DNA from 3 places in the Devosia sp. XK-2 genome. Region 1 is predicted to be linked to each of the others. Evidence: predicted binding sites of a transcription regulator. Region 1 holds the regulator's gene; each other region holds the start of a gene.
The links. The regulator PhoB, encoded in region 1, activates phosphate uptake and scavenging genes when phosphate is short. The targets are predictions, from matches to a motif close to TGTCATNNANCTGTCAT.

Region 1 (7,891 bases):
CCCTAAATCTCAAATCGCTCCACCGGAGCGATTGGCGGCGCGGCCGCCCTTGCCACTCAGGCGTAGCCTTCGTGGCCTCCTTGTCTCGTCGGGCTCCACCGGAGCCCGTCGTCGGCCTTGCCGACCGACGGCGGAGGGGTTGGTGGGGACGGAGTGACTACGGTGGAACCGTCCCCACCGCCCAAGCCCCCTCAAGGAGGGGATCGGGGAGCTCAAAGGCGGACCGGCCAGCGATCCGCCTATGAAAAAAGTCAACGCGCGATTGGCCGTTCGGGTTTGGCCAAATCATGGCAAATTCGCCGTTTCTGCACCGATTATTCGGCGCTGTTGTCCAAATCCCACGAGACATTGACCGTGATGGCAAAGCTCATTTCGCCCGCTTCCACGGGGACCGGCGCGGCGCTGGCCATCTCGGCCCGGGCGTACATGGGGTAGGGCTGGGGCGAATTAAAGTCCTGCCGCTCGGAAATGGATTCAAGATCGCCCAGTGTTGCATTGGCGACACCGGCATAGAGCTCGGCCTTTTCGCGCGCGTCGGCAAAGGCCTGTTTGCGGGCCTCGTCGAGCAATTCAGAAGGATCGGCGACGGAGAAGCTGACGCCATTGACGGTATTGGCGCCGACGGTCACCGACCTGTCCAGAATGCTGCCCAGTTCCTCTAGATCGCGCACGATCACCGTGACGGAATTGGAGACCTGGTAGCCGTTGATCTTGGGAGGCAGGGAATAGCCCAGATCGTCGCGGGCGTCGGAATAGACATAGTTCGGATTGACCGAGAAGCCCGAGGTCTGGATGTCGCGCGCCTCAATGCCGGCTTCCTTGAGGGCGGCGATCAATTCGGACATGGCGGCGGTATTGGCGTCGAGCGCTTCGCGCGCGCTTGCACCCTGGGTGGTGACGCCGGAATTGATCGTCGCCATGTCAGGAGCGGCACGTACTTCGCCGCGCCCCTCGATGGTGATGGTGCCGGCATAGGCAGGCAATGCAGTGGCAATCAGAGCGAAAGGAACAAGGACGCTAAAGGCACGCATGGAAAACTCCTTCAATCTATGCAGGGCAGAGATGTCTCGGCCCAATGCGTCAGTATTGCGGCGCAGATGAACCGGAGTTGAACGGAACATTCCGTGGCAGCCTTGTCAAAAAGTATGACTTAAGCGCTTCTGCACTTGCCCCCGGACGACAGCTTGGGCTAGTCACGTGGCTGACAAGCCAGGGGGCAAGAATGAGCGTGAACGACATTCCCGGCGGTATCCTTCTGGGCCGGGCCCGGATCGAAGGATTTGACCACCCTCGGATCGTGACGGTGCGCGACGGGCAATTGGTCGACATTACCGCGCGAGGCATGGCCACGGTGCGCGATATTGCCGAGAGCGGCCGTGCTGCCGAGCACGTCAAGACGGCCCCCGGAAGGGCCGTGGGCGATATCGAGACGGTCATGGCCAATGCGGCAGCGGGCAAGGCTGATATGCCGCAGCTGCTCTGCCCCGTCGATCTGCAGGCGCTCAAGGCGTCGGGCGTGACTTTCGTTGTTTCCCTGCTCGAGCGGGTGATCGAGGAGCAGGCCCGCGGCGATAATTCGCGCGCCGATGTGCTTCGCAGTGAAATTCTCGACCTGATCGGCACCGATCTGAGCCAGCTTGTGCCGGGCTCCGAGGCGGCCGTGAAGGTGAAAGCGGCGCTGATCGAGAAGGGTGTGTGGAGCCAGTATCTGGAAGTGGGTATCGGGCCAGACGCTGAAATCTTCACCAAGGGTCAGCCGATGAGCGCAGTAGGCCATGGCGCCGAGGTCGGCCTGCATCCCATTTCGAACTGGAATAATCCCGAGCCAGAAGTGGCATTGGTCGTCACCAGCGCGGGCGAGATTATTGGCGCCACGCTGGGCAATGACGTCAATCTGCGCGATGTGGAAGGCCGCTCGGCGCTGCTGCTGGGCAAGGCCAAGGACAATAATGCCTCCGCTTCGCTGGGGCCGTTCGTGCGGCTGTTTGACGGCGATTTCACGCTCGAGACGATCAAGCAGGCAGAGATCGCCCTGCGTGTTGAGGGAACCGATGGTTTCGTGCTCGAAGGCCAGTCGAATATGGCGCAGATTTCGCGAACGCCGGAATCGCTGGTGGCGGCGACCGTCGGCGCACATCATCAATATCCGGACGGGCTGGTGCTTTATCTGGGCACCATGTTTGCTCCGGTGAAGGATCGTGACGGCGCCGGCAAGGGTTTTACCCACAAGCTGGGTGATGTCGTCTCCATTTCGACACCGAGCCTTGGTACCCTCACCAATCGGGTCAATCTCTCCACCAAATGTCCGCCCTGGACCTATGGCACCAGCCATTTGCTGCGCGACCTCGCGCGCGCCAATCTTCTCTAATTCCGCGCTTCATCCTCCAGAGCGCATCAAACGAAAGGCCTCACCATGAGCGAATTGCACAAGAACCTGATCGATGGCGAGTGGGTCGGCTCGGATGGGGTCGAGAACATCAACCCGTCCAATCTCAAGGAAGTGGTGGGCGTCTATGCCCGCGCCACGGTTGAGGAAACCAAGCAGGCCATCGCCGCCGCCAAGGCAGCTTTCCCGGCCTGGTCGCGTTCGGGCATTCTCGAACGCCACGCGATCCTGAGAAAGACGGCCGACGAAATCACTGCCCGCAAGCAGGAATTGGGCGAGCTTCTGAGCCGCGAAGAAGGCAAGACCCTGCCCGAAGGCATTGGCGAGGTCACCCGCGCCGCGCAGATCTTTGACTTTTTCGCTGGTGAAGTGCTGCGCCTTTCCGGTGAAGTGCTGCCCTCGGTGCGTCCGGGCGTCGGCGTGGAAATCACCCGCGAGCCTATTGGCGTTGTCGGCATTATCACGCCGTGGAACTTCCCGATTGCTATTCCGGCCTGGAAGATGGCTCCGGCCTTGGCCTATGGCAACACTGTGGTCATCAAGCCGGCAGACCTGGTGCCGGGCTCGACCTGGGCAATCGTGGATATTCTGGTTCGCGCCGGCCTGCCCAAGGGCGTGGTTAATCTGGTCATGGGCAAGGGTTCGGTCGTTGGCCAGACCATGCTGGACAGCAAGGATGTCAATGCCATCAGCTTTACCGGCTCGGTCGGCACCGGCAAGCGCGTCGCGGCGGCCTCAATCGAGCATGGCCGCAAGTTCCAGCTCGAAATGGGCGGCAAGAACCCGACGATCGTGCTCGACGATGCCGATCTCAAGGTTGCCGTGGAAACGGTGGCGCAATCGGCCTTCTTCTCGACCGGGCAGCGCTGCACCGCCTCGAGCCGCGTGATCGTGACCGAGGGTATTCACGACAAGTTCGTCGATGCCCTGTGCGAGCGCACCAAGAACCTGCGGGTGGGCGATGCGCTTAGCAAGGATACCGAGATCGGACCCGTGGTCGATCCGAGCCAGCTCAAGCAGGACATGGACTATATCGAGATCGGCCGCAATGAAGGCGCTGAACTGCGCGCTGGCGGCAACCGCGTCAATGCGCCGACCGAGGGTCACTTCCTGCAGCCGGCCCTGTTCGTGGGCGCCACCAACCAGATGCGTATCTCCCGCGAGGAAATTTTCGGGCCGGTGGCTGCTGTCATTAAGGTCAAGGATTATGAGGAAGCCCTCGCCACGGCCAATGACACCGAATTCGGCTTGTCGGCTGGCATCGTCACGACCTCGCTGAAATATGCCACGCACTTCAAGCGCAATGCCGAGGCCGGCATGGTGATGGTCAATGTGCCGACCGCCGGCGTCGACTTCCACGTGCCGTTTGGCGGCCGCAAGGGCTCGTCTTATGGTCCGCGGGAGCAGGGCAAGTATGCTGCCGAATTCTTTACGGTGGTCAAGACGGCTTACACTGCTGCCGGCTGACCGGAAGCGGGTGCTGGATAGTGGAACGGGGCCCTGGTGGCCCCGTTTTTCGTTTCCAGGCGGTGATCAGGTTCAGGCGTTGGCGGCGAACCGCTCGTCAAAGGCATAGCCGGCGCCACGCACGGTGCGGATGGGATCAGCTTCACGGCCGCGATTGATGGCGCGGCGGAGGCGGCCGATATGGACGTCGACGGTGCGCTCATCGACATAGACATCATTGCCCCAGACGCCGTCGAGAAGCTGCTCGCGCGAATAGACGCGACCGGGATGGCGCATGAGATATTCGAGCAAGCGGTATTCGGTGGGGCCGAGATGGACGTCGCGATTGGCGCGGCGCACGCGATGGGTGGTGCGGTCCAGTTCGAGATCGCCGACCTTGAGGGCCGTGGTGACCAGATTGGGATTGGCGCGGCGCAATAGCGCGTGAATACGGGCAACCAGTTCGGGTACCGAGAAGGGCTTGACGACATAGTCGTCGGCGCCGGTCGAGAGGCCGCGGACGCGTTCCTCCTCTTCGCCGCGGGCGGTGAGCATGATGATCGGGACGCGCGAGGTTTCCTCGCGAGCCCGCAGACGGCGGCAAAGTTCGATGCCGGAGATTTCGGGCAGCATCCAGTCGAGCAGGATCAGGTCCGGGAGCTTTTCGGCGATGGCTTGCTGGGCCTCGTCGCCACTTTCGGCCGTGACGACCCGGAATCCCTCGGCTTCCAGGTTATAGCGCAGCAGGATGGCGATATCGCCTTCGTCTTCGACAACAAGAATCGTCGCGGGCATATGGATGTGCTCCGTCGGTCGGCTGCCCGTGGCAGGAGCCGGGCGTTGAATTATGGTGGTGGTCATCCCACCTTCGCGCCACTCGACCGTAGGTCTCATGGCCGTCTCGGCTTGAAAGGCTCCACCGGAGCCTTTCATCTGCTGCGCAGCACGCCTCTAAGCCTTGATCTGCTGGCGTTGCAGTTCCTGGACGTCGCTGGTGAGCTGTTTGCCGGTGGCCAGATAATAGGCGCGCTCGGCGATATTGGTGGCATGGTCGCCCACGCGCTCCAGGCTTTTCGCGCAGAACAGAAGATGGGTGCAGGTGGTGATGTTGCGCGGATCCTCCAGCATATAGGTCAGGAGTTCGCGGAAAAGCGAGGTATACATGGCGTCCACCTCGTCGTCGCGGTTGCATACGTCCACCGATGCGGCCGCTTCGCGATTGCCGTAGGCGTCGAGCGCGTCCTTGACCTGGCGCATGACCAGGGCGGTCATGTTTTTGACGCCATTATAGAAGGTCGGCTGCAGGTTGAGGCCTTCGAGCTTGAGCGAGCGGCGGGCAAGCTGCTTGGCCATGTCGCCAATGCGTTCCAGATCGCTGGCGACGTGGATCGATGTGACAATGGCGCGCAGGTCGCTGGCCATAGGCTGACGACGGGCGATCATGGAGACGGCCATCTCGTCGATATGGCGCTGCATGTCGTCGATGCGCTGGTCGGCGATGATGGTCAGGTCGGCCAATTCGCGGTCGAGCTTGAGCAGAGAGCGGGTGCCATTTTCGATGGCGACCTCGACCTGACCGCCCATTTCGGCAATGGCCTGCGCCAGGGAAAGCAGCTCTTCATTATAGGCGGTGACGATGTGGTCGGTGCCGGTATTGGGCATTTGCTACGTCCTTTTATGGCTCGCCGGTCAGCCGATACGGCCCATGATGTAGTCCTGGGTCTGCTTGTTCACCGGATTGGTGAAAATGTCCTCGGTATCACCATGTTCAATCAGATTGCCCAAGTGGAAGAAGGCGGTCTTCTGGCTCACACGGGCCGCCTGCTGCATGGAGTGGGTGACGATGACGATGGTGTAGTTTTCGCGCAATTCGTCGATCAGCTCTTCGATGATCGCGGTGGCAATGGGGTCCAGGGCCGAGCAGGGCTCATCCATCAGAATGACTTCGGGGCCGACGGCAATGGCGCGCGCGATGCAGAGGCGTTGCTGCTGGCCGCCCGAAAGACCGGTGCCGGGCTCATTGAGGCGATCCTTGACCTCCTCGAAAAGGCCCGCCTTGCGCAGCGAGGAAATGACGATCTCGTCCAGATCGGCCTTGTTGCGGGCCAGCCCATGAATGCGGGGGCCATAGGCGACATTGTCATAGATGGATTTGGGAAAGGGATTGGGCTTCTGGAAGACCATGCCGACGCGGGCACGCAACTCGACCACATCGAGCTTGGGATCATAGATGTCTTCGCCATCGAGTTCGATGCGACCGCCAACCCTGGCCCCTTCGATGGTATCGTTCATGCGGTTGATGCAGCGCAGGAAGGTCGACTTGCCGCAGCCCGAGGGGCCGATAAAGGCGGTGACGGCGCGGTCGGGAATGTCGATAGAGATGCCGTGCAGAGCCTGCTTGGCTCCATAATGCACGGTCACGTCGCGGGCAGTAAGACGGATCGGATGGTCCATCAATTCAGCGGGATTCATTGTCTGATCCAATGTCTTTTGGGTCACTTTAACCTGGCCGGCGAGCACGTCCATTTCGGTGTCTCCTTAAGCGCGCTTTTCGAGGCGGGACCGCAGGAAGATGGCGATCGCATTGAGGGTGATCATGAGCGCCAGCAGCACCATGATGGCAGCCGAAGTCCGCGCCTCAAAGAAGTTTCGGTTTTCATTGCCCTGCCAGAGATAGATCTGGACGGGCAGAGCGGTTGCCTGGTCCATGGGCGTTGCCGGGACGGCGGCCACAAAGGCGTTCATGCCGATCAGCAGGAGCGGGGCGGTTTCGCCCAGGGCCTGCGCGACGCCGATAATGGTGGCGGTCAGGATGGAGGGGAATGTCACCGGCAGCACGTGGTGGAACACCATCTGCGTCTTTGATGCGCCCATGCCCAGCGCGGCCTGGCGCAGGGAGGGCGGTACACCCTTGAGTGCGGCGCGGGTGGCAATGATGATGGTGGGCAGGGTCATCAGCGTCAGCACCAGACCGCCGACGAAGGGCGCGGACAGGGGCAGGTGCAGGACATTGATGAAGACCGCGGCGCCGAGCAGGCCGAAGACAATGGAAGGCACCGCCGCCAGATTGTTGATATTGACCTCGATGAGATCGGTCAGGTGGGTCTTGGGGGCAAATTCTTCGAGGTAAATGGCGCTGGCCACCCCGATCGGCACGGCCAGGACGATGACCACCAGCATCATATAGACTGAGCCCATGAACGCACCGGCCAGGCCTGCGGCCGCAGGCGCAGCGCGGCTGTCGACATTGAAGAACAGGGTCCAGGCGAAGTCGCGGGTGATGGTGCCGTTCTGGGCAAAAATATCGGCCAGTTCGCGAGCTGGAGCCGACAATTGCTGCTGGCCATCGCCCAGCGAGCGGTCGATGGTGCCCTTGAGCCAATTGTCGACATTGGCCGATGCGAGAAGGGTGACCGGGACGGTCTGACCCAGCAGGCCGGGATCACGCACGAATTGTTCGCGCAAAGTGTGACGTTCGCTGGTTTCGGGGATGGACAGGGCCTGGCGGCTGTCGATCTCAAATCCCTCCGGCGCGGCGCGGCGGATAGCGTCTTCGACGATACGGTTCCAGTTCACCAGGGCCAGGTCGCGTTGCCATTTGAGGCTGGCTGCGTGGTAGTCAGCATCGGACTGGCCGGCCTGGTGCTCGGGGGCAGGGCCCACATCGATAACGGCCGGGTCGAAGAAGACCTCCATATGCAGCTTGGACTGCTGGAAGGAGGGCAGACCCTTGGAAATGATCGTGGTGAACAGGATCGCCACGAAGCCCAGAGCAAGCACCACGGCGGCAATGCCGATGCCCCGGAAGATGGCTTCGCCGCGATGGCGGCGGCCCAACCCGGCCCGCACACGTTCTTTGGTTGCAGCGCCCGGGCTGGTCTGGCCCGATGTCAGAGTGGTGTCGGACATTATTCGTACTGCTCCCGGAAGCGACGGACGATGTAGAGGGCAACAATGTTGAGCACGAGCGTCATGGCGAAGAGTGTCAGGCCAAGGGCAAATGCGACCAGCGATTGTGGTCCGGCAAAATCGGTGTCGCCGGTCAATTGGTTGACGATG
Region 2 (7,891 bases), 490 kb from region 1:
ACGGCCTTCGCGGCGTTCGCCGGTGACATTGTGCGCTGCCAACGTGTCGATGACCCATTGTTCGAGCCCCTGGACGAGACAACGAATATCGCGGCCGCGTTTGGTCAGGTCCAGCATGATATAGGCCACGCGCTGGCCGGGGCCGTGATAGGTGAACTGACCGCCGCGTCCGGCCGGATAGACTGGAAAGCGCGGATTGAGCAAATCTTCAGGCCGGGCCGAGGTGCCAGAGGTGTAAAGCGGGGGATGTTCCAGCAGCCAGACCGCTTCGGGCGCCTGGCCGGCCGCTATGGCGGCGACGCGCTTATCCATCATGGCAAGGGCGGCCTGATAGTCGAGCGGCGCGTCAAACACCTGCCATTCGACGTGCTGCGCATCGTCGCGGTGCAGTTTCGCGCCGATTTGGCACGTTTGGTTTACGTTTGTTAAGACTTCCATAACCAGCTCTGGCCGACCCTGATGCAAACGAATCCGTGGCGCTGAGGCGCCGGACCCGGGACTGCACCTTACATATGAATACCCTGGACAATATTGAAGTCGATATCACGGTCGAGCTGGGCGCAACCACCATGCCGATCCACCATATGCTGCGCATGGGCCGCGGCGCGGTGATCGAGCTGGACGCGACCGAGCATGATCCGCTGCGCATTTATGCCAATAGCACGCTGATCGCCAAGGGCGAGGTCAATGTCGAGGAAGGGCATTTGCGGGTTTTCGTGACCGAGAAGGTGCTGCGCTTCGGCTGAGGCCGGTGCCTTTGGGGCTGGGGCTGGCGCTCTTTACACAGGGACGCGAAAATCTCCGATTATCCGCTTGTGGGAACGCATGAGCTTTGCTACACCCCCACTCGCTTCGGGGCCGCAGGCGCTGAAGCTTCTACCACTACAGTGCGGTCGTGGCGGAATTGGTAGACGCGCAGCGTTGAGGTCGCTGTGCCGCGAGGCGTGGAAGTTCGAGTCTTCTCGACCGCACCAGTCACTTTCGAGGTGACACACAAGAAGCTGCCGCGAGGCGGCTTTTTTGTATTGAAGGCCCGTTTGTCGCTTTCATCGACATGCGTAATTGTGTCCTGACACGAAATCAGGAGACTAATTTGTCAATCTCAGCACACGTGGACGCCGCCAAAGGCGGCGGCTCTTTCAGATTTGATCTTGGCTTCATCTGCTTGTTGCCTTCCATCGCGAGCCAAGTGGGGGCACCCATGCCTGGCGCCGTATTGTTTGCTTCGCTGGTTTTGTCGATGTTCGTAACGGTTCGTCCGAGCTTAGACGTCCTGGTTGCATGGGCGAGTCGCAATGGCGCCGGGCAAACGGCTAGGCTGGTGCTGGTGGGCTATGCCAGCCTGATTGGTACGGCGCTTTTGACTTTGCCCTGGTTGCTTATGGTTGACCTCACCTAAGGCCGGCGCCGGTAGACTGGTTCATCAGGTTTCGGCGGTCCCGGTACCAATTCGTCACTCCACTTTATGCAACCGCACCGGGCTGCCCTTGGCGCGGGCGATGACCTTTTTCGATTCCAGATCGAGATGCACGGCCTTGAGCCACCAGCCGGCCTTGTCGCCGCCGGGAAAGTGGTCCTGAGAGAGGTGGGGCAGGAGCGCTTGCTTGGCCTCGGCCACGGTCAGGCCGGGCGGTTCGCTGGGCAGGATGCTCATCAATGCGTCGTGCATGGCCATGTATTTGGCGCGGTCCACCCGTTCGCTGTGGTCGGGGTGATTGACATTGCCGATGGTGATCTTGGTGTCGGTGTCAGGCATTGATCTTCTCCTCGATTTTGATTTTCGGGGACTTGAACCCCATGGCGATCCACTCTCCGAGCAATCTTGCATAGAAGCCGGCCGTGGGGCCGAAGCCGGCAGGCAGGGTATTGTCGAGGACGGTGCCCTCGGGGACATCGCCGGTCTGGGTGCGAATCTGAAGGGCGGGGCGCTGATCTTCGGGCCACAGGCCGGCAAAGAGGCTGAGCCAGTGGCCGTCTTCGAATTCAAGAAATATGGGCGTGTTGCAGCAGGTGGTGAGAACGCGGCGGGTGGGCGTTTTATCGCGGAGGCGGAATTCGGCCAGGCCGGCGGTGCCATCCGGGAAGCGGACGCGGTCCTTGCGGTAGAGGATGTAGGGGATGCCGCCGCTGGCATTGGCCATGGGATAGGCCGGGGGCAGGGCCGCGAGGCGCTCGGCGGCGTTGCGGCAGGATGAGCAATGACATTCGGTGCTGATGAAAGGCTCGCCAATCAGTTCAACATGAAATTGCCCGCAGGCACAGGCCAGGGTGGTGGTTTTGGACATGGTGGCGGTGTTCCTTTTTTTGCTTTCCTATCCCTCTCACAACGGTGGGGCGCTGTCCGTTTCGACAGGGGGAGGGCAGAAATTTTCTGACGCCGGAGGATGGATAGGCGTTCAAACGAACTTTCTGTCTATCGAAGTGAGCCGTCATCAGCTTGTCATTGAATCTTCAAGTGAACGTCAAGCAAGCTCAATAGAGGGGGCGGGCAGGTCGAGGCCCCTGGGGGCGGGCGAGCTGTGCGCCGGGGCTTTCGGTTTGTTTCGAATGATTTCGAACCCGCCGAGCCGGTGCTCACACACATTACTGGTCTGGCTGGAGCCGGGCGGCATTTGAACGCCGTGCCGGTCCGTTGGGAGACAAGCATGAAATCTCTGAACCGCGTGGGCCTTGCGGCCCTGTCGCTCGCCCTGTCCACTTCGGTGGCCTTTGCTGCCACCGAAGTCACCTGGTGGCACGCCATGGGTGGCGAGCTGGGTGAGAAGCTCGAAGAAATCGTGGCCGGCTACAATGCCAGCCAGTCCGACTATGTCGTGACCCCGGTCTATAAGGGCTCCTATGCCGAGACCATGACCGCTGCCATCGCCGCTTTCCGCGCCGGCGAGCAGCCCGAAATCGTGCAGGTGTTCGAAGTGGGTACCGGCACCATGATGGCTGCCAAGGGCGCCGTCTATCCGGTTTACCAGCTCATGGCCGATATGGGCGCCGATTTCGACCCCAGCGGCTTCCTGCCGACCGTTGTGGGTTATTACACCGATACCGAGGGCAATATGCTCTCGATGCCGTTCAATTCCTCGACGCCGATCATGTATTACAACAAGGACGTGTTCGCCGCTGCCGGCCTCGATCCTGAACAGCCGCCCAAGACCTGGGAAGAGCTGGAAGCCTTCTCGCACAAGATCATGGAATCTGGCGCTGCCGATTGTGGTTTTACCTCGGGCTGGATCTCCTGGGCGCAGCTCGAGAATTTCTCGGCCTGGCACAACCAGCCGATCGGCACGCTCGAGAACGGATTTGGCGGCCTGGACACCGAATTCGTGGTCAATGGCCCGCTGCAGGTCAAGCATTGGGACAATCTCAAGACGTGGCAGGACGAGGGCGTCTTCTCCTATGGCGGCCCGGGTGGCGGTGCGGATGCGCCGGCCAAGTTCTATACCGGCGAATGCGCCATCTATATGAACTCCTCGGCTTCGCGCGCCGGCGTTCTGGCCAATGCCGAGGGCTTTGAAGTCGGCTTCGGCATGCTGCCGCATTATGAAGAGGTCGAGCCGCAGAACTCGATCATTGGTGGCGCGACCCTGTGGGTCCTGCAGGGCGCCGATGAAGCCCAGTATAAGGGCGTGGCGGACTTCTTCTCCTACCTCTCCTCGCCGGAAGTTCAGGCCGACTGGCACCAGTTCTCGGGCTATCTGCCGATCACCCAGGCCGCTTACGAGCTCGGCCAGAGCCGGGGCTATTATGAGGCCAATCCGGGTTCGGACGTGGCCATCAAGCAGATGACGCTCAATGCTCCGACCGAAAACTCCAAGGGTCTGCGTTTCGGCAATTACGTCCAGGTTCGCGACGTGATCGACCAGGAATTCCAGGCTCTTCTTACTGGCGACAAGACCGCCCAGCAGGCGCTGGACGATCTGGTTACACGCGGCAATCAGATGCTGCGCGATTTCCAGGCCGCCAATCAGTAAGGCGCGCTGACACTGCCGGGCGGGGCCAGATGATGCGCCCCGCCCATTCGTCTTTTCGGAGCGGCTGCACCGCTTCCGCGGATCGGGTCGATGGATACCAAACGCACTGTTTTCCCCTCTCAGGGGCTGCCCTACCTGCTGGTGGCGCCGCAATTGATCATCACGATCATCTTTTTTATCTGGCCCGCCGGCCAGGCCGTCAAATCCTCGTTCGAACGTGAAGATCCATTCGGGCTTTCGACCAGCTTTGTGGGCCTGTTGCACTATCTGCGCCTGTTCCAGGAGCCGGACTATCTTGCTTCGGTGGGGCGCACAGCGCTGTTCGCGCTGGCGGTAACGGTCATCTCGATGGGCCTGGCCCTGGTGCTGGCAGTGGCCGTGAACCGGCTGATCCGCGCGGGAACGGCCTATTCGACCATGCTCTTATGGCCATATGCGGTCTCGCCTGTCGTGGCGGGCATTTTGTGGTGGTTCATCTTCAACTCATCCACCGGCATCCTGCCCTATATGCTGGGCTATTTCGGGGTGGACTGGGACCATCAGCTCAACGGCGCGCATGCGATGATCCTGATCGTCATTGCCGCAAGCTGGAAGCAGATTTCCTATAATTTCCTGTTTTTTCTCGCAGGATTGCAGTCAGTTCCTCAATCGTTGAATGAAGCGGCCGCCATTGATGGGGCCGGGCCGTTCAAGCGGTTCTGGACTATCGTGTTTCCGCTTCTGTCGCCGACCACATTCTTCCTGATGATCGTCAATCTCAACTACACCATGTTCGACACGTTCGGGGTGATCGACGCCACCACGGCAGGCGGGCCGAACCAGGCCACCAATACCCTGGTCTACAAGGTCTATACCGACGGCTATCTGGGGCTCAATCTGGGCTCGAGCTCGGCCCAGTCCGTGATCCTCATGCTCTTCGTCATCGTGCTCACCGTGATCCAGTTCCGCTATGTGGAACGCCGGGTCCAATATTAGGAGGGCGGGTCAATGGTCGAAAATCGCCCCTGGCTGACCTTCCTGACGCATTTCGTTCTGATCTGCGGCGTCGTGATCGTGGTGTTCCCGGTTTATATCGCCCTTATCGCCTCGACCCACGGGCCGACCGCGCTTTCATCGGGCATGATGCCGCTGCTACCCGGCGCAGAATTGTGGAACAATGTGGTGCAGGTGCTGACCGAAGAGCGGCGTGGCGTCGCCCCGTTCTGGCTGATGGCCTGGAATTCGCTCTGGATGGCGATCATCATCACAGTGGGCAAGATCGCCATCTCGATCATCTCGGCCTATGCGATCGTCTATTTCCGGTTTCCCGGGCGGGTGCTGGCCTTCTGGCTGATCTTCATCACGTTGATGCTGCCGGTCGAGGTGCGCATTATTCCAACCTTTGCCGTGGTGGCCAATCTGGGGATGCTCAATTCCTATCTGGGCCTGACCATTCCATTGATTGCGTCGGCGACGGCGACATTCCTGTTCCGCCAGTTTTTCATGACTGTTCCCGATGAGCTGATGGAGGCGGCCCGGGTGGATGGGGCCGGGCCGGTGAAGTTCTTCCGCGACATTCTTTTGCCGCTCAGCCGCACTAATATCGCGGCGCTCTGCGTGATCCTCTTCATCTATGGCTGGATGCAATATCTGTGGCCGCTGCTGGTGACCACGGACCCGAAATATTACACATTGATGATGGGCGTGAAGCGCATGGCGGCGGTCGCCGACGCCGATCCGCAATGGAATACCATCATGGCGGCCGTTGTCATGGCCATGCTGCCGCCGGTGCTTATCGTGATTTTCATGCAGCGCCTGTTCGTCAAGGGCCTGGTCGAAACGGAGAAATAGAACAAATGGCTAGCATCGATCTCAAGGGCGTTCGCAAGGTCTATCAGGGCAATGTCACGGCGATCCACGGGCTGGACCTGAGCATTGAGGATGGCGAACTGGTGGTGCTGGTGGGGCCCTCAGGCTGCGGTAAATCCACCTTGCTGCGCATGATTGCCGGGCTCGAAACCATTACCGATGGCACCATCGCCATTGGCGAGGATGTGGTGAACAGCAAGGAGCCGGCCGAGCGCGACATCGCCATGGTGTTCCAGAATTATGCGCTCTACCCACATATGAGCGTGCGGCAGAACCTGGAATATGGCCTCAAGAACCGCGGTACGCCGCGAGCGGAAATCGATCGCCGCGTCAACGAGGCCGCCAAGATACTGGAGATAGAGCCGTTCCTGGAGCGCAAGCCGCGCCAGCTTTCGGGCGGCCAGCGCCAGCGCGTGGCCATGGGCCGGGCCATTGTGCGCCAGCCCAAGGCCTTCCTGTTCGACGAACCGCTCTCCAATCTCGATGCCAAGCTGCGTGGGCAGATGCGGATCGAAATCCGCCGGCTGCAGCGCTCGCTCAAGACCACCAGCGTTTATGTGACCCATGACCAGCTCGAGGCCATGACCCTGGCGGACCGGCTGGTGGTGATGAATGGCGGGCGGATTGAGCAGGTGGGCAAGCCAATCGAGCTCTACGATAAGCCTGCCTCGCTGTTCGTGGCCGGCTTTATCGGCTCGCCGCCGATGAACCTATTGCCGGTCGAGGCGATCAGGGCGGTTGCGGGACAGACCATGCCACACCTGCCCGAAGGCACCGACATTGTGGGCATTCGGCCTGACCAGGTGGTGGTTGGCGCCGGTGAGGGCATCGCCTTGAGTGGCACGGTGGAGCTGATCGAGCCGGTGGGCGGCGAAAGCCATCTCTATGTGCGGGTCGAAGGGATTGAGCAGGCACTGATCCTGGTGCAGCAGGGCCGTGCCAGCCTGGGCGAGTCCGACCGCATCGACTTCGTCCTGCCGTTGGCCGCCTTGCATGGCTTCAACAAGCAGAGCGGGTTGCGCGTGGAATAGGCCTGCCGGCGCCAAGAGTTGCCAGAAAAAGCGCCTTCGGTTCAGGACCGGAGGCGCTTTGCCATCTGCTGGTGCTAGTCCACGTATTTGCGCAGATTGTCCGGCGCGGCATATTCCCAGGCATCGTGCAGTCGCAGGGACAGCTCCTCGTCGTCAATCGCCGCCAGATTCACCAGAACGAGGTTCTGGCCGATCTGCTGATCGGTCTCGAAATAGACATTGGGCGAGATATCCATCAGCAGAACCTTTTGATGCTTGGGGCAGCAGAGCGCCAGCGTGGCACTGTCATGCAGCGTGGCAAAGGCGATATCGGCGACCATAAGCGCGTGGGGTGGCCCTTTCGCCCGAGACACGCCGGGCAGACCGCGGCTTTTGACCAGGCGTAGCAGCCTGGAGAATCCGGCTTCGACGTCCTTGGCATTGGTCATTGGTTTGCGACCTCCGCAATTGATGAAAAAGCGTCCTGGCACTCTGGCGCAGGACTGGGGGATTGGCTACATGCTTGTATTGCCCCTGAAACCCGCCAGAGACGCAAAGGGCTCCCGATGAGCGACGATTTTGATAAGGCGCCCGGCCTCGAGACCGGGGATGACACCAATGTGTTCCGCGACGCGGAAGGCCGGATCAGTCCGCTCTGGCTGGAGCGTCTGCGCGCCTTTCTCGCGGCGCAGCGGGTGGACGATGTCGCCCTGGCCATGGCGCCACTGCACAATTCGGATGTCGGTGACGTGCTCGAACAGCTCGACGCCGATGAGCGCCTGGCGCTGGTGCAGGCGCTGGGCGAGAAGTTCGACTTTTCGGCGCTGACGGAAGTCGACGAGAGCATCCGCATCGAAATCATGGAAGCCCTGCCCAATGCCGAGATTGCGCGCGGCGTGGCAGAGCTGGACAATGACGATGCCGTCTATCTGCTTGAAGACCTGGAAGAAGAAGACCGGGACGAGATTCTTCAGGCGCTTCCGACCTTTGAACGCCTGGCGCTCAAGCGCAGTCTCGATTTTCCCGAGGATTCGGCCGGGCGCCGGATGCAGACCGATTTTATCGCCA
Region 3 (7,891 bases), 1.2 Mb from region 1:
TTGGGCCAGTCCCAGTGTCGCACGCGTCCGATTATCCTTGTCAATCAAGGATTGGCTCCCCATATTCCGAGCCAAGTGGCAACGCCAATTGCCCCCGGCGGTGACAAGACCGCATATGCGTTATTTGGAAAGGGAACCAAAGAATGGCTGAATATGACCGTCAGACCCTCGGTGCGCGGGCCGGCTCGGCCTTGGCCATCGACGAGGGCCTTCGCAGCTATATGCTGCGTGTCTACAATTATATGGGCCTCGGCCTGGTGGTAACGGGCCTGGTGGCCTTTTTCACCAGCCAGTGGGCCATGTCGAGCCAGGCGAACGCCGAGCTGCTTTATGGCAGCCCGCTGGCCTGGGTGATCATGCTCTCGCCGCTGGCCTTCGTGCTGGTCTTGAGCTTCGGCATCAACAAGCTGTCCGTGGGCGCGTCCCAGGCGATCTTCTGGGCCTTCGCGGCCGTGATGGGCCTGTCGCTGTCGTCCATCTTCCTGGTCTATACCGGCGCTTCGATCGCCAAGGTGTTCTTCATCACCGCCGCCACTTTCGGCGCGATGAGCCTTTACGGCTATACCACCAAGCGCGACCTGACCGGCATGGGCAACTTCCTGATGATGGGCCTGATCGGCATCATCATCGCCTCGATCGTGAACATCTTCCTTGGCTCGTCCATGCTCGATTTCGCGATCTCGGTGCTGGGCGTGCTGATCTTTACCGGTCTGACCGCCTATGACACCCAGAAGATCAAGGAAAGCTATTCGGAAGCCTATGGTGCCGACGTAATGGCCAAGAATGCCATTATGGGTGCGCTCTCGCTCTATCTCGACTTCATCAACCTCTTCCTGATGCTGCTCCGCCTGTTCGGCAATCGCGAGTAGCAATCAAGGCCTTGATCATAAGATCAAGGAATTTGGTTGGACGAAAATGGGGACCGCGGCTTACAACAGCCGCGGTCTTTTGTTTTGTCCTCGTTTTGCCGCGTTTCCGAACCGCAAAACCGTTACCACTTTTGCTCGAAACGCTCTCGCCATGTCCGACTATCTGCTGCGCCCCTTTTCCTGGTCCGATGTCCCCGCGATCACGGCGATCTATCGTCACTATGTCTATCATTCGGTGGCGACCTTCGATCTCGACGCGCCGGGCGAAACCTTCTTCGCCGAGAAATTCGGCCATATGCTCGAACTGGGCCATCCCATCGTCATCGCCCAGGGCCAGGACGGGGCCGTGCTGGGCTATTCCTATGCCTCGGTCTATCGGCCGCGCCCGGCCTATCGCTTCACCTGCGAGAACTCGGTCTATTGCGCGCCCGATGCCCAGGGCCGGGGCCTGGGACGAGCGATGATGGAGGCTGTGATCGAGCAATCGCGCGCCTTCGGCTTCAAGCAGATGATCGCCGTCATCACCGCCGAAGGCACCGGTTCAATCCGCCTGCATGAAAAGCTCGGCTTCCGCCATATCGGCCTGCACGAAAAGCTCGGCTTCAAATTCGACCGCTGGCTCGACATCGTCCATATGCAAAAGGCGCTTTAGGCCGCAGCCGGCGCGCCGCGTCAGGCGAGCCGGGCCTGCAGGCGCCCGATGATCCGCTTCATTTGCCCTGAAGCCAGGAGCCCGGGCCCCAATGGCCCGGACCGGTCCGTACCGATCGCGGGTAAAGTGCGCAGCGCCATGCGCATATCGGCCGTCACCTGCCCCAGCTGCCAATCGATCTCGACATCGACAAGGTGGGGTTGGTCGGGTGCGGCAAGGCTGATCGCCTTGACGGCATAGGCCGCCGCACCCAAAGCATGCGCGCCCATGTGACAGACCGCTGAGGCCTGGCCGGCCGATCGGGCGGCCGCCGCTGCCGCCGGAGACACGCCGCGCGCCGCGCTCCCGCCACCAAACCTGGCCCGAATTTCAGTCGCCGTATCGAGCGCGCCGCGGGCATAGGCCCTTGCCCGGGCAATGGCGGCGCGGGGGCGATCATCGTCGGGCTTTTCGGCCTCGAATATCCAAAGCACCCGTTCCGCACAGGCGGCGGCCCAATCCGCGACAAGGCGGCGATCGGCTTCGCTGAGCGTTTGCACCGAGATCATGATAAATCCTTGGCCAAGGTCAGGCCGACCGATCCAACATCTTATGCATGGCAAAGCAGGCCGTGCTGCCATCGGGCAAGGCATCGAGCGACCAGCCCTGCGCGCGGTAAAAGGCTTTTGCGGTGGCCGTGGCCTTGAGCCGCCCCTCGGCAAAGCCGCGGGCGATGAGATCGGCCTCCATATGGGCGAGAAGGGCTTTGCTGATCCCGCGGAACCGGGCATCCGGCGCCACATAATTGAGGGCGATTTCGCCGGACGCAGTGGTGGCACCCACAGCCGCGATCTCCCCCTCCAGTTCGGCCACCACCATGAAAAAGCCCTCTCGCGCCAGCATGTCGGCAATGCCCGAAGGCGTCTTGTTGGCCGTCCATTCGGCAATCATCTGCGGATCGTCATGGTGGTCGGCATGGCAGAGCTGGGTGATCGAGGCGATCAGGACCTCGCTGATGGCCGGCACATCCTCCGCCCGCGCCGGACGGATGACAAGGCTCACCCCACCACCGCCAGATCGGGATCGAGCACCCGCAGCACTTGGGCCAGGTCGTGCCCGCGTTTCAGGATACGGCCCTGCTGATTGGTGACCATGAACTGGCCCTGGCGATTGCGCAATTTGGGGTTCTTCTCGACCACGAAAAGCGGGCGCTCCGAGACCCGCGCATAGATGGAAAACAGCGCCCTGTCCTTGAGGAAATCCATGGCATAATCGCGCCATTCGCCCTGGCCCACCTTGCGGCCGTAAACGGCCAGGATCTGCATCAGCTCCCTGCGGTCGAAAGCCACGATGGGCTGCACAGGCCGGTTGGGCTGGCTGGCAGGCTCGCCCACATGCACCAGCGCCAGATTGGCCTGACTATCCTTGGAAGAACCCTGCACGCCGCCTCAATGCCTTGTCATCGCATGGTCATGATCGGCGCATTCGCGGGGCTTGGCAAGGGGCACAAAATTCCCCAATTCGGCCATGATTTGTCCCTGACACCGCCCCATTGCGTCAGCATCGTTCAAACATTGCCTCCAGTGGCTGGCAATCGGGCCGACCGAGCCCCCAAACCAGAAGGCCCGATTGCCAGCCTCCCATTTGAGTTGACTCCAAGTCAGTTGCCCGCTCCCGCCCCCGGAGCGGGCATTTTTGTCTCCGGGCCGTCAGAAACTATAGGCGGCAGCACCCAGGATCGGCCCGGGCAGGCCATTGCGCTCGGGCTGGATGAGGATGGCCACGCCGCCATTGTCGCCGTCCTGGAACTGGTCGAGCGGCAGTTTGATTTCCGCGCCTTCGGTGGCTTCCCACACGCCCACAACCTGCCGATTGACCACGACCTGGGTATAGACCATGGATTTTCCGGCATTTTCGCCCTTCTCGATGGCCACATCGGCCCGATCGAGATAGCGGACCAGCCAGATCGAAGCATCTTCCAGCGCCGCATCGGCCGGCACCGACAGCTTGAGCATATCGCCATGGGCCGTGAGCGAGATCTCGAGCGGCAATTGCGCCGAGGCCACGGCATCATAGACCTCGTCGCGCCGCGAGCCGACAACACCCTCGGCGCCATTGATGACCATTTGCGGGGTGAAGATACGCGACGACCCCCAGCTTTTGGCATAGCCGCGCTGACGGTCCGAAAAACCTTTGTCGCCAAAGGTATCTTCCCAGCCGATATAGTCCCAATAGTCCACGTGATAGGCCAGGGCCAACAGGTCGTCCCGGTCGGCAAGGCTGGTCAGCAGCGCATCGGCGGGTGGACAGGAAGCGCAACCCTGGCTGGTAAAGAGCTCCACCACCGCCTTGGGGTTGAGGCGCACCGATTGGGCGCCGGCTGACCCCACGAGGGCCAGTCCCATAAATATGCCGATAATGCATCCCGAGAAGCGGCGAAAATTCATGGGCGCTGTTGTAGGCCGCAGCCCTGGCAATTGCCTAGTCAAAAGCGGGTGAGGGCACGATTTGGGCCAAAAAAAGATGGCGACCACCGGGGCCGCCATCCTTAGATGCAGATTAATGTGAGCAGTGCTTACGCCGCCACCAGGCTCCGCAACACATAGTGCAGGATGCCGCCATTCTTGAAATAGTCCAGCTCATTGGCGGTATCGATGCGGCAGCGGGTTTCGACATTGAGCACTTCGCCGTTTGGCCGGGTGATCTTGACCTTGACCATGGCGCGCGGCTCGATGCTCTCGACGCCGACAATATCGACGGTCTCGCTGCCATCGAGACCCAGGCTCTGCCAGCTCTCGCCATCCTTGAACTGCAGCGGAATGACGCCCATGCCGACCAGGTTGGAGCGGTGAATTCGCTCAAAGCTCTGCGCGATGACCGCCTTGACGCCCAGAAGGTTGGTGCCCTTGGCCGCCCAGTCGCGCGAGGAGCCGGTGCCATATTCCTTGCCGGCAAAGATCACCAGTGGCGTGCCCTTTTTCTGATAGGCCATGGCCGCATCATAGATCGGCATCTGCTCGCCCGACGGGCCCTTGGTGAAGCCGCCCTCGACCCCATCGAGCATCATGTTCTTGATGCGGATATTGGCAAAGGTGCCGCGCATCATCACCTCGTGATTGCCGCGGCGGGCGCCATAGGAGTTGAAATCCTTTGGAGCCACCTGCCGCTCGGTCAGGTACTGACCAGCCGGGGTTGCCGGCTTGAACGAACCGGCCGGCGAAATGTGGTCGGTGGTGATCGAATCGAGGAACAGCGCCAGGACGCGGGCCGAGACCACATCGGTCACCGGCTTGGGTTCCATGGTCAGGTCTTCGAAATAGGGCGGATTCTGCACATAGGTGGACGACGAGTTCCAGCCATAGGTCTCACCGCCTTCCACGGCGATGGACTGCCAGTGCGTGTCACCCTTGAACACGTCCGAATAGCGCGAGCGGAACATGTCGGCATGGACGTGCTGACGCACGATCTCGGCCACTTCGTGATTGGTGGGCCAGATATCCTTGAGATAGACCGGCTTGCCATCCTTGCCCGTACCGAGCGGCTCGGTGGTGATATCGACATTGAGCGTGCCGAGCAGCGCATAGGCCACAACCAGCGGCGGCGAGGCCAGGTAGTTGGCGCGGACATCGGGGTTCACGCGACCCTCGAAATTGCGGTTGCCCGACAAGACCGAGGCGGCCACCAGCTTGTGCTCATTGATGCAATCGGAAATGGCCTGCGGCAGCGGGCCCGAATTGCCGATACAGGTGGTGCAGCCATAGCCCACCAGGTTAAAGCCGATGGCGTCGAGATCGTCCTGCAGGCCCGCAGCGGTCAGGTAATCGGTGACCACCTGCGATCCGGGTGCCAGCGAGGTCTTGACCCAGGGCTTGGAATTAAGGCCCAGCGCCCGCGCCTTGCGGGCAACCAGCCCGGCCGCCACCAGCACCGAGGGGTTCGAGGTATTGGTGCACGAGGTAATGGCCGCGATCACCACCGAACCATCGTCGATATGATAATCGGTGCCTGTGACCGGGAAGGCGGCTTCTTCGGGAATGTCGTCGACGCCAGTGGCGCCTTCATCGACATAGCGCGCCTCACCATTGCTGTCGGGCAGGCGGGTGCGCTCGGCACGGCCACCGGCCAGTTCGGGCAGCGCCTTGGCAAAGGTCGAAGTCACATCCTTGAGGGCAACACGGTCCTGCGGACGCTTGGGGCCCGAAAGCGAGGGCACGACGGTGGAGAGATCGAGCTCCAGGGTCGAAGTGAAGACCGGATCGGGGCTGTCCGAAGTGCGGAACATGCCCTGGGCCTTGGAATAGGCCTCGACCAGGGCCACGCGATCGGGGTCGCGGCCGGTCGTGGTGAGGAATTTGAGCGTATCGGCGTCGACCGGGAAATAGCCACAGGTGGCGCCATATTCGGGCGCCATATTGGCGATGGTCGCCTGGTCTTCGAGGCTGAGATAATCAAGGCCCGGGCCGTAGAATTCGACGAATTTGCCGACCACGCCCTTCTTGCGCAGCATTTCGGTGACGGTCAGCACCAGGTCAGTGGCGGTAATGCCTTCATTGATCTTGCCGGTAAGCTTGAAGCCCACAACTTCGGGGATCAGCATGGTGATCGGCTGGCCCAACATGGCCGCTTCGGCCTCGATGCCGCCCACACCCCAGCCGAGCACGGCCAGGCCATTGACCATGGTGGTGTGCGAGTCGGTGCCCACCAGGGTGTCGGGATAGGCGACGGTCTCGCCATTTTCTGTCTTGGTCCAGACGGTCTGGGCCAGATATTCCAGGTTCACCTGGTGGCAAATGCCGGTGCCGGGCGGCACGACGCGGAAATTGTCGAATGCAGACTGGCCCCAGCGCAGGAATTCATAGCGCTCGCCATTGCGCTCATATTCGAGCTCGACATTCTGGTTGAACGCCAAAGGCGTACCATAGCTGTCCACCATGACCGAATGGTCGATGACCAGGTCAACCGGCACCAGCGGATTGATCTTTTGCGGATTGGCACCGAGCTTGGCCGTGGCGTCGCGCATGGCGGCAAGATCCACCACGGCGGGCACGCCGGTAAAGTCCTGCATCAGCACGCGCGCCGGACGATAGGAAATTTCATGTTCGCTGGTGCGCGACACCAGCCATGCCGCCACCGCTTCGATATCGGCCTTGGTCACAGTGCGATTGTCTTCAAAGCGCAGCAGGTTTTCCAGCACCACCTTCATCGAACCGGGCAGCTTGGAGACGCCGGCAAGGCCGTTCTTTTCGGCCTCGACAATGGAATAATAGGTATAGGTCTTGCCGCCGACCGTGAGCGTCGACTTGGATTTGAAGCTGTCTATCTGTGTCACGATGCTCCGCCCTTCTTGCTGCTGTTGCGCGGGATTGTCCGGGGCTTGGGGCCGAAGAAAAATCCGCGCTTTTCTGGAATGAATCCAATCTCTCAGGGCTTATAGTCAATCACATAGGCCCTTGCCAGTCGTACCATTGGTTCAATACGAGATGGGGCCATGACGCAAAGGCAAGTCCAGCACCCGATAATTCTCAAGACTGAGGCGCTTGCCTGCGGTCGGGGCGAGACAATTCTTGCCCGCGATCTCGATCTCGAGGTGCCGGCCGGGACCGGGCTGCTGCTGCGCGGCCCCAATGGCGCGGGTAAATCCACCCTGCTGCTGACCCTGGCCGGTCTGCTTGCACCGCTTGGCGGTCATATTCATTTTGAGGGTGCAGGCCCTGACGATGGGCCCCTGATGCACCATTGCGGACATCGCAACGCCGTGCGGCCGCGCTTGAGCGTCCTCCAGACGCTGCGCTTCTGGGCCGAGATCAATGGCACGGGCCAAGTGCCGTGCGAAGCCGCGCTCGACCGCGTGGGCCTCGGCCGGACAGCCCATCTCGATGCCGGCTATCTTTCTGCCGGCCAACAGCGCCGCCTGGTTTTGGCGCGCCTATTGGTGTCGCCCCGCCCGGTCTGGCTGCTCGACGAGCCCAGCGCCGCTCTCGACACCCAGGGCCAGGCCTTGCTGGCAAAGCTGCTGACCGAACATTTCGCGGCCGGTGGGCTGGCGGTCATCGCCACCCATGACGATATCGCCCTGCCCCAATTGACCACCCTCAATCTGGGAGCCCCGGCATGAGCGGCTTTCTTGGCGTCCTCAAGCGCGACTTGCGCCTGAGCCTGGCCGGCGGCGGCGAGGTGATGACGCTGGTGCTGTTCTTCATCATTGTCGGCGCCATCGTCCCCTTCGCCGTCGGCCCGGACCGGCTGCTGCTGGCCCGCATCGCCCCCGGCATCATCTGGATCGCGGCATTCCTGGCCATGCTGCTGGGCCTTGACCGCCTGTTCCGGCCCGACCGCGACGACGGCACCCTGGCGCTCTACCGGCTGGCCGACATGTCCATGGCCAGCGCAG

Region 2: ugpB (sn-glycerol-3-phosphate ABC transporter substrate-binding protein UgpB) is a predicted target of PhoB. The motif match lies at 2,428-2,444, and genes of this name have one in related genera.
Region 3: V8Z65_RS17450 (DUF2794 domain-containing protein) is a predicted target of PhoB. The motif match lies at 2,958-2,974, and genes of this name have one in related genera.

What each region holds. Positions count from the first base shown of each region.
Region 1 covers NZ_CP146608.1:2,374,968-2,382,858, reverse strand. Annotated here, with positions in the region: gene V8Z65_RS11625 (SIMPL domain-containing protein) at 315-1,031, opposite strand; gene V8Z65_RS11620 (fumarylacetoacetate hydrolase family protein) at 1,223-2,368, shown strand; gene V8Z65_RS11615 (aldehyde dehydrogenase family protein) at 2,414-3,853, shown strand; gene phoB (phosphate regulon transcriptional regulator PhoB) at 3,926-4,627, opposite strand; gene phoU (phosphate signaling complex protein PhoU) at 4,784-5,494, opposite strand; gene pstB (phosphate ABC transporter ATP-binding protein PstB) at 5,522-6,304, opposite strand; gene pstA (phosphate ABC transporter permease PstA) at 6,371-7,741, opposite strand; gene pstC (phosphate ABC transporter permease subunit PstC) at 7,741-7,891, opposite strand, start outside.
Region 2 covers NZ_CP146608.1:1,882,484-1,890,374, reverse strand. Annotated here, with positions in the region: gene lipB (lipoyl(octanoyl) transferase LipB) at 1-438, opposite strand, end outside; gene V8Z65_RS09105 (FliM/FliN family flagellar motor switch protein) at 513-746, shown strand; tRNA gene V8Z65_RS09100 (tRNA-Leu) at 890-974, shown strand; gene V8Z65_RS09095 (hypothetical protein) at 1,094-1,399, shown strand; gene V8Z65_RS09090 (hypothetical protein) at 1,454-1,756, opposite strand; gene V8Z65_RS09085 (hypothetical protein) at 1,749-2,285, opposite strand; gene ugpB (sn-glycerol-3-phosphate ABC transporter substrate-binding protein UgpB) at 2,646-3,965, shown strand; gene ugpA (sn-glycerol-3-phosphate ABC transporter permease UgpA) at 4,056-4,940, shown strand; gene ugpE (sn-glycerol-3-phosphate ABC transporter permease UgpE) at 4,953-5,795, shown strand; gene V8Z65_RS09065 (sn-glycerol-3-phosphate import ATP-binding protein UgpC) at 5,801-6,844, shown strand; gene V8Z65_RS09060 (hypothetical protein) at 6,919-7,272, opposite strand; gene mgtE (magnesium transporter) at 7,390-7,891, shown strand, end outside.
Region 3 covers NZ_CP146608.1:3,545,815-3,553,705, forward strand. Annotated here, with positions in the region: gene V8Z65_RS17430 (Bax inhibitor-1/YccA family protein) at 144-869, shown strand; gene V8Z65_RS17435 (N-acetyltransferase family protein) at 1,021-1,521, shown strand; gene V8Z65_RS17440 (putative immunity protein) at 1,542-2,069, opposite strand; gene V8Z65_RS17445 (GNAT family N-acetyltransferase) at 2,089-2,562, opposite strand; gene V8Z65_RS17450 (DUF2794 domain-containing protein) at 2,559-2,909, opposite strand; gene V8Z65_RS17455 (DUF1223 domain-containing protein) at 3,210-3,947, opposite strand; gene acnA (aconitate hydratase AcnA) at 4,076-6,832, opposite strand; gene ccmA (heme ABC exporter ATP-binding protein CcmA) at 6,989-7,615, shown strand; gene ccmB (heme exporter protein CcmB) at 7,612-7,891, shown strand, end outside.